4 regions of the Mesorhizobium sp. M0016 genome follow, and region 3 is predicted to be linked to each of the others. Evidence: predicted binding sites of a transcription regulator. Region 3 holds the regulator's gene; each other region holds the start of a gene.
What was found. Region 3 encodes PhoB, which activates phosphate uptake and scavenging genes when phosphate is short. Its sites were predicted from a motif close to TGTCATNNANCTGTCAT; they were not measured.
Positions count from the first base shown of each region.

Region 1: a site for PhoB is predicted at 1,593-1,609, ahead of NKJ88_RS03690 (DUF1045 domain-containing protein). Genes of this name have one in related genera too.
Region 2: a site for PhoB is predicted at 1,427-1,443, ahead of NKJ88_RS06750 (LTA synthase family protein). Genes of this name have one in related genera too.
Region 4: a site for PhoB is predicted at 1,960-1,976, ahead of NKJ88_RS13765 (bifunctional 2',3'-cyclic-nucleotide 2'-phosphodiesterase/3'-nucleotidase). Genes of this name have one in related genera too.

Region 1 is NZ_JAMYVM010000002.1:187,939-191,237, reverse strand. Features, by position in the region: gene iolE (myo-inosose-2 dehydratase) at 1-236, shown strand, start outside; gene NKJ88_RS03700 (hypothetical protein) at 246-494, shown strand; gene iolB (5-deoxy-glucuronate isomerase) at 684-1,496, shown strand; gene NKJ88_RS03690 (DUF1045 domain-containing protein) at 1,651-2,358, shown strand; gene NKJ88_RS03685 (alpha-D-ribose 1-methylphosphonate 5-triphosphate diphosphatase) at 2,393-3,299, shown strand, end outside.
Region 2 is NZ_JAMYVM010000003.1:312,057-315,355, reverse strand. Features, by position in the region: gene NKJ88_RS06750 (LTA synthase family protein) at 1-1,376, opposite strand, end outside; gene fabD (ACP S-malonyltransferase) at 1,654-2,601, shown strand; gene fabG (3-oxoacyl-[acyl-carrier-protein] reductase) at 2,662-3,299, shown strand, end outside.
Region 3 is NZ_JAMYVM010000015.1:54,311-57,609, reverse strand. Features, by position in the region: gene pstB (phosphate ABC transporter ATP-binding protein PstB) at 1-518, shown strand, start outside; gene phoU (phosphate signaling complex protein PhoU) at 560-1,264, shown strand; gene phoB (phosphate regulon transcriptional regulator PhoB) at 1,281-1,970, shown strand; gene NKJ88_RS20930 (ROK family protein) at 2,001-3,236, opposite strand.
Region 4 is NZ_JAMYVM010000007.1:259,848-263,146, reverse strand. Features, by position in the region: gene NKJ88_RS13775 (5-formyltetrahydrofolate cyclo-ligase) at 1-489, opposite strand, end outside; gene NKJ88_RS13770 (NAD(P)/FAD-dependent oxidoreductase) at 671-1,936, shown strand; gene NKJ88_RS13765 (bifunctional 2',3'-cyclic-nucleotide 2'-phosphodiesterase/3'-nucleotidase) at 2,078-3,299, shown strand, end outside.

The DNA of each region.
Region 1 (3,299 bases), on a different contig from region 3:
TCGACGCCGTGGCGCTCGGTGCCTTCACGGTGCCTGGCGACGGTTCGCTCGATTTCGGCGCCATCGTGCAGCGCTTCGCCGACCATGGCTATGAAGGCTGGTTCGTCGTCGAGGCCGAGCAGGACCCGAAGAAGAACCCGCCGCTGAAGATGGCCCAAGTGGGTTACAAGGAGCTGATGCGGGTGATGACGGCGGCCGGCTACACGGTGGAAACGCAAGGCTTTCCCAATGCCTGAGGCGATCCGATGAAGGATTACGAGCACCCGTTCTTCCGGCCGCTGTGGCGGCGCGTTGCCGTCGTCGCCGTCTGCGTGATCTGGGCGGGAATAGAAGTCGCCTCCGGCACGCCGTTCTGGGGTGTCATCGCGCTCGGCTTTGCTGCCTACGCGGTGTGGCAGTTCTTCTATCTTTACAAGCCGGTGGAGGAGAGCAAGGCTGCGCCTGATCGACCGAAGACCGGCGAAGCGAAGGCGGACGCCGAACCGAAGGAATGAAGCGGCCGCGGCTCGGAAGAGCTTGCGGGTCGGACACTCGACACCTGGCGTATCGCCTACGTCGGTGATTGCCGGAATGTCCCTCGCTTCGTCATCCTAGGGTCTTCGCGACGGAGCTTCGCTCCTGCTTCGCCCTAGGATGACGAAGTTGAGAGGCCGACCTCGAAGACTTGCGATAGGAGACAAAACATGTCGAAACTGCTCGTCAAAGCCGACAAGGGCCATGGCCGCGTCGCGCATGTCACGCCCAACAGCGCCGGATGGACCTATGTCGGCTTCGACCTGCACCGGCTGAAGCCGGGCGAGACCGCATCCGGCAAGACGCAGGATCGCGAAGTCTGCCTGGTGTTCGTCACCGGCAAGGGCACGGCAAAGGCCGGCGGCCGGGAACTCGGCCTGCTCGGCGAGCGCATGTCGCCCTTCGAGGGCAAGCCGTGGTCGGTCTATATCCCGGAGGGTTCGGACTGGTCGGTCACCGCCGACACCGATCTCGAACTCGCGGTCTGCTCGGCGCCGGGCCTGGGCGGCGGCTTGCCCGTTCGCGTCATCGCACCCGACGACCTCGGCCAGGAGACTCGGGGCAAAGGCACCAACACGCGCTACGTCACCAACATATTGCCCGAGGGCAAGCCCGCCGACTCGCTGCTGGTGGTCGAGGTCATCACGCCCGGCGGCCACACATCGAGCTACCCGCCGCACAAGCACGACCAGGACAATCTGCCTGCCGAATCCTATCTCGAGGAAACCTACTACCACCGCCTCAACCCGCCGCAGGGTTTTGCCTTCCAGCGCGTCTACACCGACGCCGACAAGACCGGCGCCCGCGAGCTGGACGAAGCCATGGCGATCGAGGACGGCGATGTTGTGCTGGTGCCCAAGGGCTATCACCCCTGCGCCGCCTGCCACGGCTACGACCTCTATTACCTCAACGTCATGGCCGGGCCGAAGCGGACGTGGAAGTTCCACAACGCGCCCGAGCACGAGTGGCTGACGAAGGCCTGATCGGCCTTCGCTTGCGCCGGAAGCGGTTGGTCCAGCAGCAAAAAATCGTCGGCTAACGATCCATTGGGTCGATTTGCCTTCGAAAACCCGCATAAGCTTCGTCAATCCGTCATGGAAATCACCTATGGCAGCGGGCTGACGAGGATTTTTTTCGATGCGCTACGCCATCTATTTCACCCCAAGGCAGGACGAGCCGTTGGCGCGGATCGCCGCCAACTGGCTGGGCCGCCACCCCTTTGGCGCCGCCACCAGGCCGGTCGAGGCGGTGGGCGAGCTGTCGGCGGCCGAAGTCGCCTTTCACACCGCATCGGCGCGGCGCTACGGTTTTCATGCGACGCTGAAAGCGCCCTTCCGGTTGGCCGCCAACGAAACCGAAAGCTCGTTGCGCGCGGCGCTGGACGCCTTTGCCGAAGCAACGCCGACGGTCACCATCCCGCGCCTGGTCGTCAGCCAGATCGATGGTTTCTTCGCTTTGGTGCCGGAAGGCCCGCTGCCGCCGCTCAACCGTTTCGCCGATGATGTCGTGCTTAGCTTCGACCGTTTTCGCGCGCCGCTCACCGAGGCCGAGATCGAGCGGCGCAGCCCGGATTCGCTGAAGCCGGCCGAGTTCCGCAATCTCTGCCAGTGGGGCTATCCCTATGTGTTTGAGACCTTTCGCTTCCACATGACACTGTCCGGCCGGGCCGGGCCGCAGGAAAGCCAACGTCTGCGCGCGGCAATTGACAGCCTGTTCGCCGATGTGCTGCAGCAGCCGGTGCTGGTGGATGCGCTGACGCTGTTCGTCGAAACCGAACCGGGCGCTCCGTTCATGGTGCTTTCGCATCATGCGCTCGGCCGCCGCGCTGCCCGAAAAACCGCCTGACCGCAATTCGTCCGAGTAAGCAAGGACTGCCTGAATGACCGCCGAAACTGTTCTCCACAACGCCCGCATCGTGCTTGCCGACGAGATCGTCGAAGGGTCGCTCGTGCTGCGCGACGGTTTTATCTCCGGCGTCGACGCCGGCACCGGCCACACCGGCGGGAGCATGGGCGGCGAGGACATGGGCGGCGACTACATCATTCCCGGCCTGGTCGAGCTGCACACTGACCATCTCGAAGGCCACTATGCGCCGCGCCCGAAAGTGCGCTGGAACCCGATCGCCGCCGTCCTTGCCCATGACGCGCAGGTGGCCACCGCCGGCATCACCACCGTGCTCGACGCTTTGCGTGTCGGCATGGACGAGGACGCGGATATTACCTCCGACGACATCCGCAAGCTCGCCGGCGCGATCGAGGACAGCGTCGCGAAAGACCGGTTGCGGGCCGACCATTTCCTGCACCTGCGCTGCGAGGTCTCGGCGCCGGATTGCTTGCGGGCTTTCGCCAATTTCGATGGCGACGGGCGGGTCAAGCTGGCCTCGCTGATGGACCATGCGCCGGGACAGCGTCAGTTCGTCAATCTCGAGACCTACGCCCATTACTATCAGCGCAAGCTGAAATTGACCGATCGCGACTTCCAATTGTTCTGCGAAAAGCGGATGTCGGAATCAGCGAAGAATTCGGGACCGAACCGGGTGGCGATATCAGCCGCCTGCAACGAGCGGGGCATTGTGCTGGCGAGCCATGACGACGCCACATCAGGCCATGTCGACGAGGCGATCGAACAAGGCGTGCGCGTCGCGGAATTCCCGACCACGCTGGAAGCCGCCAAGGCCTCGAAGGATGCCGGGCTCGGCGTGCTGATGGGCGCGCCCAACGTCATGCGCGGCTCCTCGCATTCGGGCAATGTCTCGGCCCGCACGCTGGCCGGCGACGGCCTGCTCG
Region 2 (3,299 bases), on a different contig from region 3:
AGCGATTCCCGCGCCCATGTGCTGATCGGTGCCGCGACCTTGTGGGTCGGATTGTAATAGCGGTACGGCTCGTAGGGACCGTGGTTCTGCAGGCTGACGGCGAAGAAGAACACCGGCCGCTCGCTGGCGTCGGCCTCTGCGATGATCTCGTCGGTCATCGACGCATCGGAAGCCAGCGGCCCGCGCTTTTCCAGTGGCGGCAGCGTCTCTTCCGAGCGGAAATCGTTGAAGCCGAAATCGGCATAGACGGCGCCCCTGTTCCAGAACCAGTTGGTGCCCGGATGGATGGCGCGCGCCCGGTATCCCTCGCTTTTCAGGAAGGTCGCCAGCGACGGCGTCGGTGTGCGCACATATTGCTGGTAGGGGATCGAGCCCGCCGGCAGGAAGGCATTGGAAAAGCCGGTCAGCGCCTCGAATTCGATGTTGGCGGTCATGCCGCCGAATTCCGGCGAAAACATATAGCCGGAACGCAGCGCCCGCACATTGGGGATCGGGTCAGGCGTGATTGTGACGCCGGGCAGCTTGGTCGGATCCCAGAAAGATTCGCTCATCACCACGATGATGTCGGGTTTCTCATCCGGTACCGAGGCCGCCACAGCAGGCCTGTCGATCGCGTCGATCGCCTTGTCGGAATAGCCCGCCGGCGCCGAGACATGCGCCATCGGCACGTTGAGCGCGAAGGCCAGCGCAAACCCGTTGGAGGCGTAGTTCTCCTTCTGGTCCCACATGATCGGGATGATCTGCAGCCGGTCGCGGGTCCACGAGAAGGTGGCGTAGTCCATGATTGAGACGAAGAAGGCGAGCAGCGGCACTGCCAGCGTCAGCCGCGCCAGCCGCCCTTTGCGGCTGAGGATCGGAACCTTGCGGCGCCACAACCGCCAGCCATAGATCAGCAGCGACAGGCCGGCGACGATGCCGACCGCCATGGCGAGCGCCGTCCAAGGCCGTTCGCGCACCAGGAGCGGCATCAGTGCCATGATCTGGCGCGAATAAAGAAAATCGGTTGGGTAGAGCGGATCGCCGAGATAATGCGACTTCTGATGCCCGACAAAGGCCAGCGCCAGCGTCAGCGGCGCCACGATCATCAGGCTCTGGTGACTGCGGCCAAGCACGGCGTCCAGTCCCATCAGCACCAATGCAAAGACAATGATGGTGGTCCAGCCCGGCTTGAATGGCTGCAGGAAGAAGTCGACCGTGCCGAAGAAGTCGCCGCGCACGATCCATTCGATGGCGAACACCAGGATGGCGGAGGCAAGCAGCGTGACCAGACCGTAGCGGATGACCGGCCATCTGCGCCCCGGCAGGTAGCCGGTGGACGGATCGTCTTCCAAGAACTGTGGCGCGGGTACGGCCGCGCCCTTCCTGATCCTAGCCACGTCTCTTCCCCCGGCCCAAGCAACGCGTATTTCCACTCGCGCCACCGTTCTGTCATAGAACTGTCATGCAAAAGCTAGCGCCTGTGGCGAAAATAAGAAGAGCCAGCAAACGATTCGTGAGCGGTTTTCATCAGGTGTGATCGGCAAAAAGCCTTTGGGAACAGGGACTCGAGGTCAGCTCCGGTTCAAGCGAGAGCCGAAATGCCCCCTCCGGGCTTGACTTGGCGGTCCGCCTTGCGTCACAGGCAGTAAAAATCAGCCGCTGGAGAGCGCCCAAATGGCCGTCGCATTCACCTTTCCGGGACAGGGCAGCCAGGCTGTCGGCATGGGCAAGGACCTCGCCGACGCCTTCCCCGAGGCACGCAGGGTGTTCGAGGAAGTCGATGATGCGCTGGGCGAAAAGCTGTCGAAACTGATCTGGGAAGGCCCGGAAGAGGCGCTGACCCTGACTGCCAATGCCCAGCCGGCGCTGATGGCGGTCTCGCTGGCGGGAATCCGCTCGCTGGAAGCGCGCGGCTTTTCGCTGAAGGACAAGGTTGCCTACGTTGCCGGTCATTCGCTCGGCGAATATTCCGCCCTTGCCGCGGCCGGTTTCGTTTCGGTCGCCGATGCTGCCCGGCTGCTGCGCATCCGCGGCAACGCCATGCAGGCGGCGGTGCCGGCCGGCGAGGGCGCCATGGCGGCGATCATCGGACTGGAACAGCCCGACGTCGAAGCCGCTTGCACCGAGGCCGCAACGGGATCCGGCAAGGTCTGCCAGATCGCCAACGACAATGGCGGCGGCCAGCTGGTGATCTCCGGCGCCAGGGCGGCGGTGGAACTCGCCGCGAAACTGTGCACCGAAAAGGGCGCCAAGCGGGCGCTGATGCTGCAGGTCTCCGCACCCTTCCATTCGGCGCTGATGGCGCCGGCGGCCGATGTCATGCGCGAGGCGCTGGCCGGCGTGACCAAGAATGCACCGGTCGTGCCCGTCGTCTCCAACGTCACTGTAGCCCCGACCAGCGACCCCGACGAGATCGCGCGCCGCCTGGTCGAGCAGATCACCGGCCGCGTGCGCTGGCGCGAAACGGTGGAGTGGTTCGGCGCCAATGGCGTCGCCACGCTCTATGAGATCGGCGCCGGCAAGGTGCTTTCCGGCCTGGCGCGGCGGATCAACCGCGACATCGCCACATCGGCCGTCGGCACGCCGGCCGATGTCGAGGCGGCGCTGGCCGCGCTTGCATAATACACTGGCGATTCAACCCCTCCCGTGGGAAGGGTGTTCTCTTAAGATCAGGAGACGAAAATGTTCGAACTGACCGGCCGCAAGGCGCTCGTCACCGGCGCATCGGGCGGCATTGGCGAGGCGATTGCCCGGGTGCTGCATGCGCAAGGCGCCATTGTCGGCCTGCACGGCACCCGCATCGAGAAACTGGAGACCCTGGCCGGCGAACTCGGCGACCGGGTAAAGCTGTTCCCGGCCAATCTTGCCGACCGTGACGAGGTCAAGGCGCTTGGCCAGAAGGCCGAAGCCGAACTCGAAGGCGTCGACATACTGGTCAACAATGCCGGCATCACCAAGGACGGCCTGTTCGTGCGCATGGCGGACGCGGATTGGGACAGCGTGCTGGAGGTGAACCTCACCGCCGTGTTCCGGCTCACCCGCGAGCTGACCCATCCTATGATGCGCCGCCGCCATGGCCGCATCATCAACATCACCTCGGTGGTCGGCGTCACCGGCAATCCTGGCCAGACCAATTATTGCGCCTCCAAGGCCGGCATGATCGGCTTTTCGAAGTCGCTGGCGCAGGAGATCGCCACCCGCAACATCACCGTCAACTGCGTCGCCCCGGGCTTTATCGAATCGGCCATGACCGACAAGCTCAACGACAAGCAGAAAGACGCGATAATGGCCGCGATCCCGACGCGCCGCATGGGCACGAG
Region 3 (3,299 bases):
TCGAACTGCGCGCCCGCGTCGGCATGGTGTTCCAGAAACCCAACCCGTTCCCGAAGTCGATCTACGAGAACGTCGCCTACGGCCCGCGCATCCATGGGCTGGCCAAGCGCAAGTCCGACATGGACCAGATCGTCGAGCAGAGCCTGAAGAAGGCGGCGATCTGGAACGAGGTCAAGGACCGCCTGCAGGAGCCCGGCACCGGCCTGTCCGGCGGCCAGCAGCAGCGCCTGTGCATCGCGCGCGCCATCGCCGTGTCGCCGGAGGTGATCCTGATGGACGAGCCCTGCTCGGCGCTCGATCCGATCGCCACCGCCCGTGTCGAGGAGCTGATCGACGAACTGCGCCAGAACTACACGATCGTCATCGTCACCCACTCGATGCAGCAGGCGGCGCGCGTGTCGCAGCGCACGGCGATGTTCCATCTCGGCTATCTCGTCGAGGAGGGCGCCACCGACAAGATGTTCACCAACCCCGACGACAAGCGCACCCAGGACTACATTACCGGCCGCTTCGGCTGAGCCGTCCGGCGGGTGAATTTTCAGGCACGAGGACCAAGATCATGGGTGAACATACCGTCGCCTCCTTCGATGAAGAGCTCGGGCAGATCAGCAAGCTGATCCGCGACATGGGCGATCTGGCAGGCTCGATGGTCAGCGGCTCGACCAGGGCGCTGCTCAATTCGGACAATGCGCTGGCACAGCGTGTCGTTTCCGACGACGCCATCATGGATGCGCGCCAGCGCGAACTGGACGACCGCGCCATCACGCTGATCGCCAAGCGCCAGCCGATGGCCAACGATCTGCGCGCCGTGGTCGGCTCGATCCGCATGGCCGGCGACCTCGAGCGCATCGGCGATCTCGCCAAGAACATCGCCAAACGCGTCGGCACCGTGGGCTTGAGCGTCACGCCGCGCGACCTCTCGCACTCCATCGATGCCATGGCGCAGCTGGTGCTGATCCAGGTGCAAGGCGTCGTCGAGGAATATGCCGCCACCGATGCGGCAGCTCTTGCAAAACTCAGGAATGACGACGAGCGCATCGACGTCAAATACACGTCCGTGTTTCGTGAGCTCTTGACCTACATGATGGAAGACCCTCGCAACATCACCGCCTGCACGCATCTCTTGTTCTGCGCCAAGAATCTTGAGCGCATCGGCGATCATGTCACCAACATCGCCGAAAATGCGTATTATGTGCTGACCGGCCAGCAATTGCCCGCCAATCGTCCGAAGCAGGACGAGACGGCGATGGCCACGCCGGCCTGATGAGGGTGAACTGCCTATGATCGCGCCACGCATCATGGTCGTGGAGGACGAGGAGCCGCTAGGCGTGCTCCTCCGCTACAACCTCGAATCCGAAGGCTATCACGTCGAGGTGGTGACACGCGGCGACGAGGCCGAGATCCGCCTGCAGGAAAACGTGCCCGATCTCCTGGTGCTCGACTGGATGGTGCCCGCTGTTTCCGGCATCGAGCTCTGCCGGCGGCTTAGAGTGCGGCCCGAAACCGAGCGGCTGCCGATCATCATGCTGACCGCGCGCGGTGAGGAAAGCGATCGCGTGCGCGGCCTGTCCACCGGTGCCGACGACTATCTGGTCAAGCCATTCTCGACGCCGGAGTTCATGGCGCGCGTGAAGGCGCTGCTGCGCCGGGCCAAGCCGGAAGTGCTGTCCAGCGTGCTCAAGGTCGGCGACATCGTGCTCGACCGCGAGTCGCACCGTGTCTACCGCAAGAAGAGCGAGATCAGGCTCGGACCGACCGAGTTCCGGCTGCTCGAATTCATGATGCGCCATCCCGGCCGCGTGTTCTCGCGCAGCCAGCTGCTCGACAATGTCTGGGGCGAGACGATCTACATCGACGAGCGAACCGTCGACGTCCATGTCGGGCGCTTACGCAAAGCGGTCAACAACGGCCGCATGCCGGATGTCATCCGTACCATTCGCGGCGCCGGCTACGCGATCAGGGAAGACTAGGATGCTGCGCGTCGCGCCGTTGCCGGCCATTCAGGCGACATGCTTGCCGGATTTGGCCTGAATGCCCGGCGCGAAAATCTCCTGATCGACGAAGCCGAGCGCGCGCATGGCACAGCCTTCGCGGATCAGCGGCAGCTCGTTGGGCTCGGTGTCGAAGGAGATCGATTTCGAGTGCTGGCCGCCGGCGGTCTGGGCGATCGCTTCGCGCAATGCCGGCTCGATCAGGTCGAAGGCGGCGGCGCTGACGCCAACCATGGCGACAGGCGCCGGGTCGATCAGCGCAAACAGGCTGCCGAGGCCGAAGCCGAGCGCCTCACCGGCCTTGCGATAGGCTTCGCGCTCCGGGCCATCGGTTTCGCGGGCGCGCGCGGCGAGTGCGCGCATATCAGCGTCGCCGATATCGACCGGCTCGGCATCTTCGCTCATCATTTTGGCGCTGCGCCAGATGGCGTAGTTTCCGGCATAGGCCTCGACGCAGCCGCGCCGCCCGCAGCGGCAGAGCGCGCCGCCCGGACGGTGGATCATGTGGCCGAACTCGCCGCCGGAGGAATGGGTGCCGGTGAACAGTTCGCCTTTCAGCACCAGCCCCATGCCGATGCCGTGCGACAAGAGGATCGCGATGAAATTGTCGCGGTAGCGCTCGGGCTGGCGCCATTGCAGGGCCACCGCCATCATATTGCAGTCGTTCTCCATGGTGGCAGGAATGCCGAATTCCGCTTCCAACATGTCGGCGAAGGCAATGTCGGTCAGTGGCGTGATTGGCGACCACAGCATGGCCCGCGCCTGCGAATCGGTGATGCCCTGGATGCCCATGGCAATGCGGGCGATGCTCTGGACATCGAGGTCCGGGTCCGCGAGACGCCGCCCGACGATTGCTACGCATTCGCCGATCAGCTCGTCGCGCGGCATGGTCAGCGTGTCGAGCCGGCGCTGTTCTTCCGCGACCACCTGGCCGGCATAGTCGATGACGGTGACGGAGAGGAAGTTCAGCGACAGCACCACGGTCATGACCGCCGCCGCTTCCGGGTTGAGGCCAAGGCCGACCTGCGGCCGGCCGCGTTTCAGCGAGCCGGTCTCGCCAGGCTTGCCTTCAATCAGGATGCCTTCTTGAATTAGATCAGACGAGATTGCCGATATCGTCGAATGGCTGAGGCCGGTGGTCGCCGCAATCTCGGTCCGCGACGGCTGGCCGGCCCGGCGCACGGCCGAAATCACCATCGCACGGTTGCGACGGCGCAGATCGTCGTGGCGGATCCCAACCGACATTTGTTTTCCTCCCGGCCTCCTCGCGCCTCATGATAGTGAAGGCGTTCGACGGCACCAGCCAAA
Region 4 (3,299 bases), on a different contig from region 3:
GTCGATGCCGACGATCGGCGAGATGACGATGTCGGGCAGCACCGGGTCGCCTTCGGCGGGGATAGGGATGTTCCAGACGCCTTTTTCCAGCCGGTCGCCAGGCACATAAGCGCGGAAGATCAGCGGCTGGCCCTTCTCGATCACGATGGGCAGCGCCGTGCGGCCGCCGCGTTCGTTGATCGACGGCATCCACGGCCGCAGGTCCGGCTCGCCGCGAAACGGCCAATAGAGGCTGACCATGCGGCCGGCAATGTCGCCCATGGTCGCGTCGAGCCCTTCGGCGATAGCCCGCGACATCGCCACCCGCGCATCGGCGGAAACCGCCAACCGTGCCGCGATCAGACGCTCGCGCTCGGCCTTGCGCCAACGGCGCACATCGGTCCAGTCGGTCAATGGCGCGCGAAATTCCGGATCGAGTTCGTGCATGAAGCAAGGCGGCGAAGAATATTGCGCCCGCCCTTTGCGATCTTTGTCATCGTCGTTGGCCATGCTTCACTCCCGTGGTTCCAGCCCCTGCAAGGCTATACCCGTCCAGGCTTGCCGACATAGGCATTCGCGACATCCGGCGACGAGTCCTGGGCAGCCTTACGCGCGGCAGTCTAGCGCGCCGCGACATTGTTGCGGTGCACAAAAATCACTAGATAAAGAGAGACAAACAGGGGTGAATGCGATGAGTGAAACCAGCCATCATGTCGTTGTCGTCGGCGCAGGGTTCGGCGGTCTCGAACTCACCCGGGCGCTGGCCGGCGCACCCGTGCGCATCACCATGATCGACAAGCGCAACCATCACCTTTTCCAGCCGCTGCTTTACCAGGTGGCGACCGCCTCGCTGGCGACCTCGGAAGTTGCCTGGCCGATCCGTCATCTGCTGCGCAAGCGCGAGGACGTGACGACGCTGCTCGGCAACGTCACCGGCGTCGACCGTCCAGGCAAACGCGTGCTGCTTGAGGACGGCAGTTCTGTTCCCTACGACACGCTGGTGCTCGCCACCGGCGCGCGTCATGCTTATTTCGGCCACGACGAATGGGAGCCTTTCGCGCCCGGGCTGAAGACGCTTGAAGACGCAACCACCATTCGGCGGCGCATCCTGCTCGCCTTCGAGCAGGCCGAGCGCGAGACCGATCCGGCCAAGCGCCAGGCACTGCTGACACTGGTCATCGTCGGCGGCGGCCCGACCGGCGTGGAGCTTGCCGGCACCATTGTCGAACTCGCGCATGAAACGCTGCGCGGCGAATTCCGCAACATCGACACGCGTGAGGCGCGTGTGGTGCTGGTCGAGGCCGGAGACAGGATCCTAGCCAATTTCGCGCCAAAGCTGTCCGACTATGCGCGCAAGGCGCTGGAGCGGCGGGGCGTCACGGTCGAGCTTGGCCGCGCCGTCACGCGCCTCGATGCCGAAGGCGTCGTCTTTGGCGATACGCATCTGCCGGCGCGAACCATCCTGTGGGCCGCCGGCGTGGCGGCTTCACCCGCGGGAGAGTGGCTGGGCGCGCCGGTGGACCGGGCGGGCAGGGTAATGGTCGAGCCCGATCTGACCGTGCCGAACAGTCCTGAAATCTTCGTCATCGGCGACACCGCGCATGTCTTGCGGCCGGACGGCAAACCGGTGCCCGGCGTGGCGCCCTCGGCCAAGCAGGAGGGCAAGCATGTCGCCGCGACGATCAGGGCGCGGCTGGCCGGCGATGGCGCGCCGCGGCCTTTCCGCTACAAACATGCCGGCGACCTGGCGACGATCGGCAAGTGGGCAGCCGCGATCGATTTCGGCTCGATCAAGCTCACGGGATGGCTTGCCTGGTGGCTGTGGGGCGTGGCGCATATCTACTTCCTGATCGGTTTCCGCAACCGGCTCTCGGTGTCGCTTAGCTGGCTATGGATCTATTTCACCGGCCAGCGCAGCGCGCGGCTGATCACCCAGGGCGACGATGACAAGGGCTGAGGTTCTCAACCGCGGCCAAGGATATTCATCCAGCCGTCACCTTTTGCTGATCGACTGACTTCCCGATGGACATGGCCGGTTTTCGGCGCGAAGCTTCCGCCCGGGGCTGGGATCTTGTCACGTCGCTGGGAAGGAAAACCAATGCCGCATCTCAATTACCCCGTCTCCCGCCGTAGTTTTCTTGCCGGTACGGCCGCCAGCGGGGCGCTGATCATGCTGCATCCGTTTTCCGCCCGCGCGCAGGCCAATCAGGCGCATCTGAGGATCATGGAGACCACCGACATTCATGTGAATGTGCTGCCTTACGACTACTACGCCGACAAAGCCAACGACACGATGGGCCTGTCACGGACGGCCTCACTGATCGCGGCGGTGCGCAAGGAAGCCACCAATGCGATGCTGATCGACAATGGCGATCTTTTGCAGGGCAATCCGATGGGCGATTACATCGCCTATGAGAAGGGCCTCAAGGAAGGCGATCTGCATCCGATCATGAAGGGCATGAACCTGCTGGGCTATGAATGCTCGACGCTCGGCAATCACGAGTTCAATTACGGCCTGTCGTTCCTCGACAAGGTGCTGGCCGGAGCCAATTTCCCCTTCGTCTGCGCCAATCTGATCCGCGGCACCGAGCTTGCCGCCAAACCGCGCGACGACAAGCTCTACCTCAAGCCCTATGTCATCCTCGACAAGAAGATCAAGGACGGGTCGGGCGCCGAGCAGCCGATCAAGATCGGCATCATCGGCTTTGTGCCGCCGCAGATCATGGTCTGGGACCTGAAGAACCTGGAAGGCAATGTCAGGACGCGCGACATCGTCGAGGCGGCCAGGGCATGGGTGCCGCAGATCAAGGAGGAGGGCGCCGACATCGTCATCGCGCTCTCGCATTCCGGCATCGATATCAAGCAGGGCGACGGCATGGAGAACGCCTCCTTCTTCGTCGCCGGCGTCGAAGGCATCGATGCGGTGTTCACCGGCCATCAGCATCTCGTCTTCCCCGGCAAGAAGGATTTTCAGGCGCTCGAAGGCGTCGACACCGAGAAAGGCACGCTGCAGGGCAAGCCCGCCGTGATGGGCGGTTTCTGGGGCTCGCATATGGGACTGATCGATCTGCTTCTGGAACGGGACGGATCGAAATGGCGCGTAGCCTCGGCCACATCGGAGGCAAGGCCGATCTACCAGCGCGTCGACAAGGCAAACAAGCCGACGGTGGCGGACGACCAGCGCGTCGTCGATGCGCTGAAGGCGGACCATGAGGCGACACTTGCCTATGTCCGCCGACCGGTCGGCAAGACCTCGGCGCCGCTCTATTCCTATTTCGCGCTGGTCGCCGACGATCCGTCGGTGCAGATCGTCAACCAGG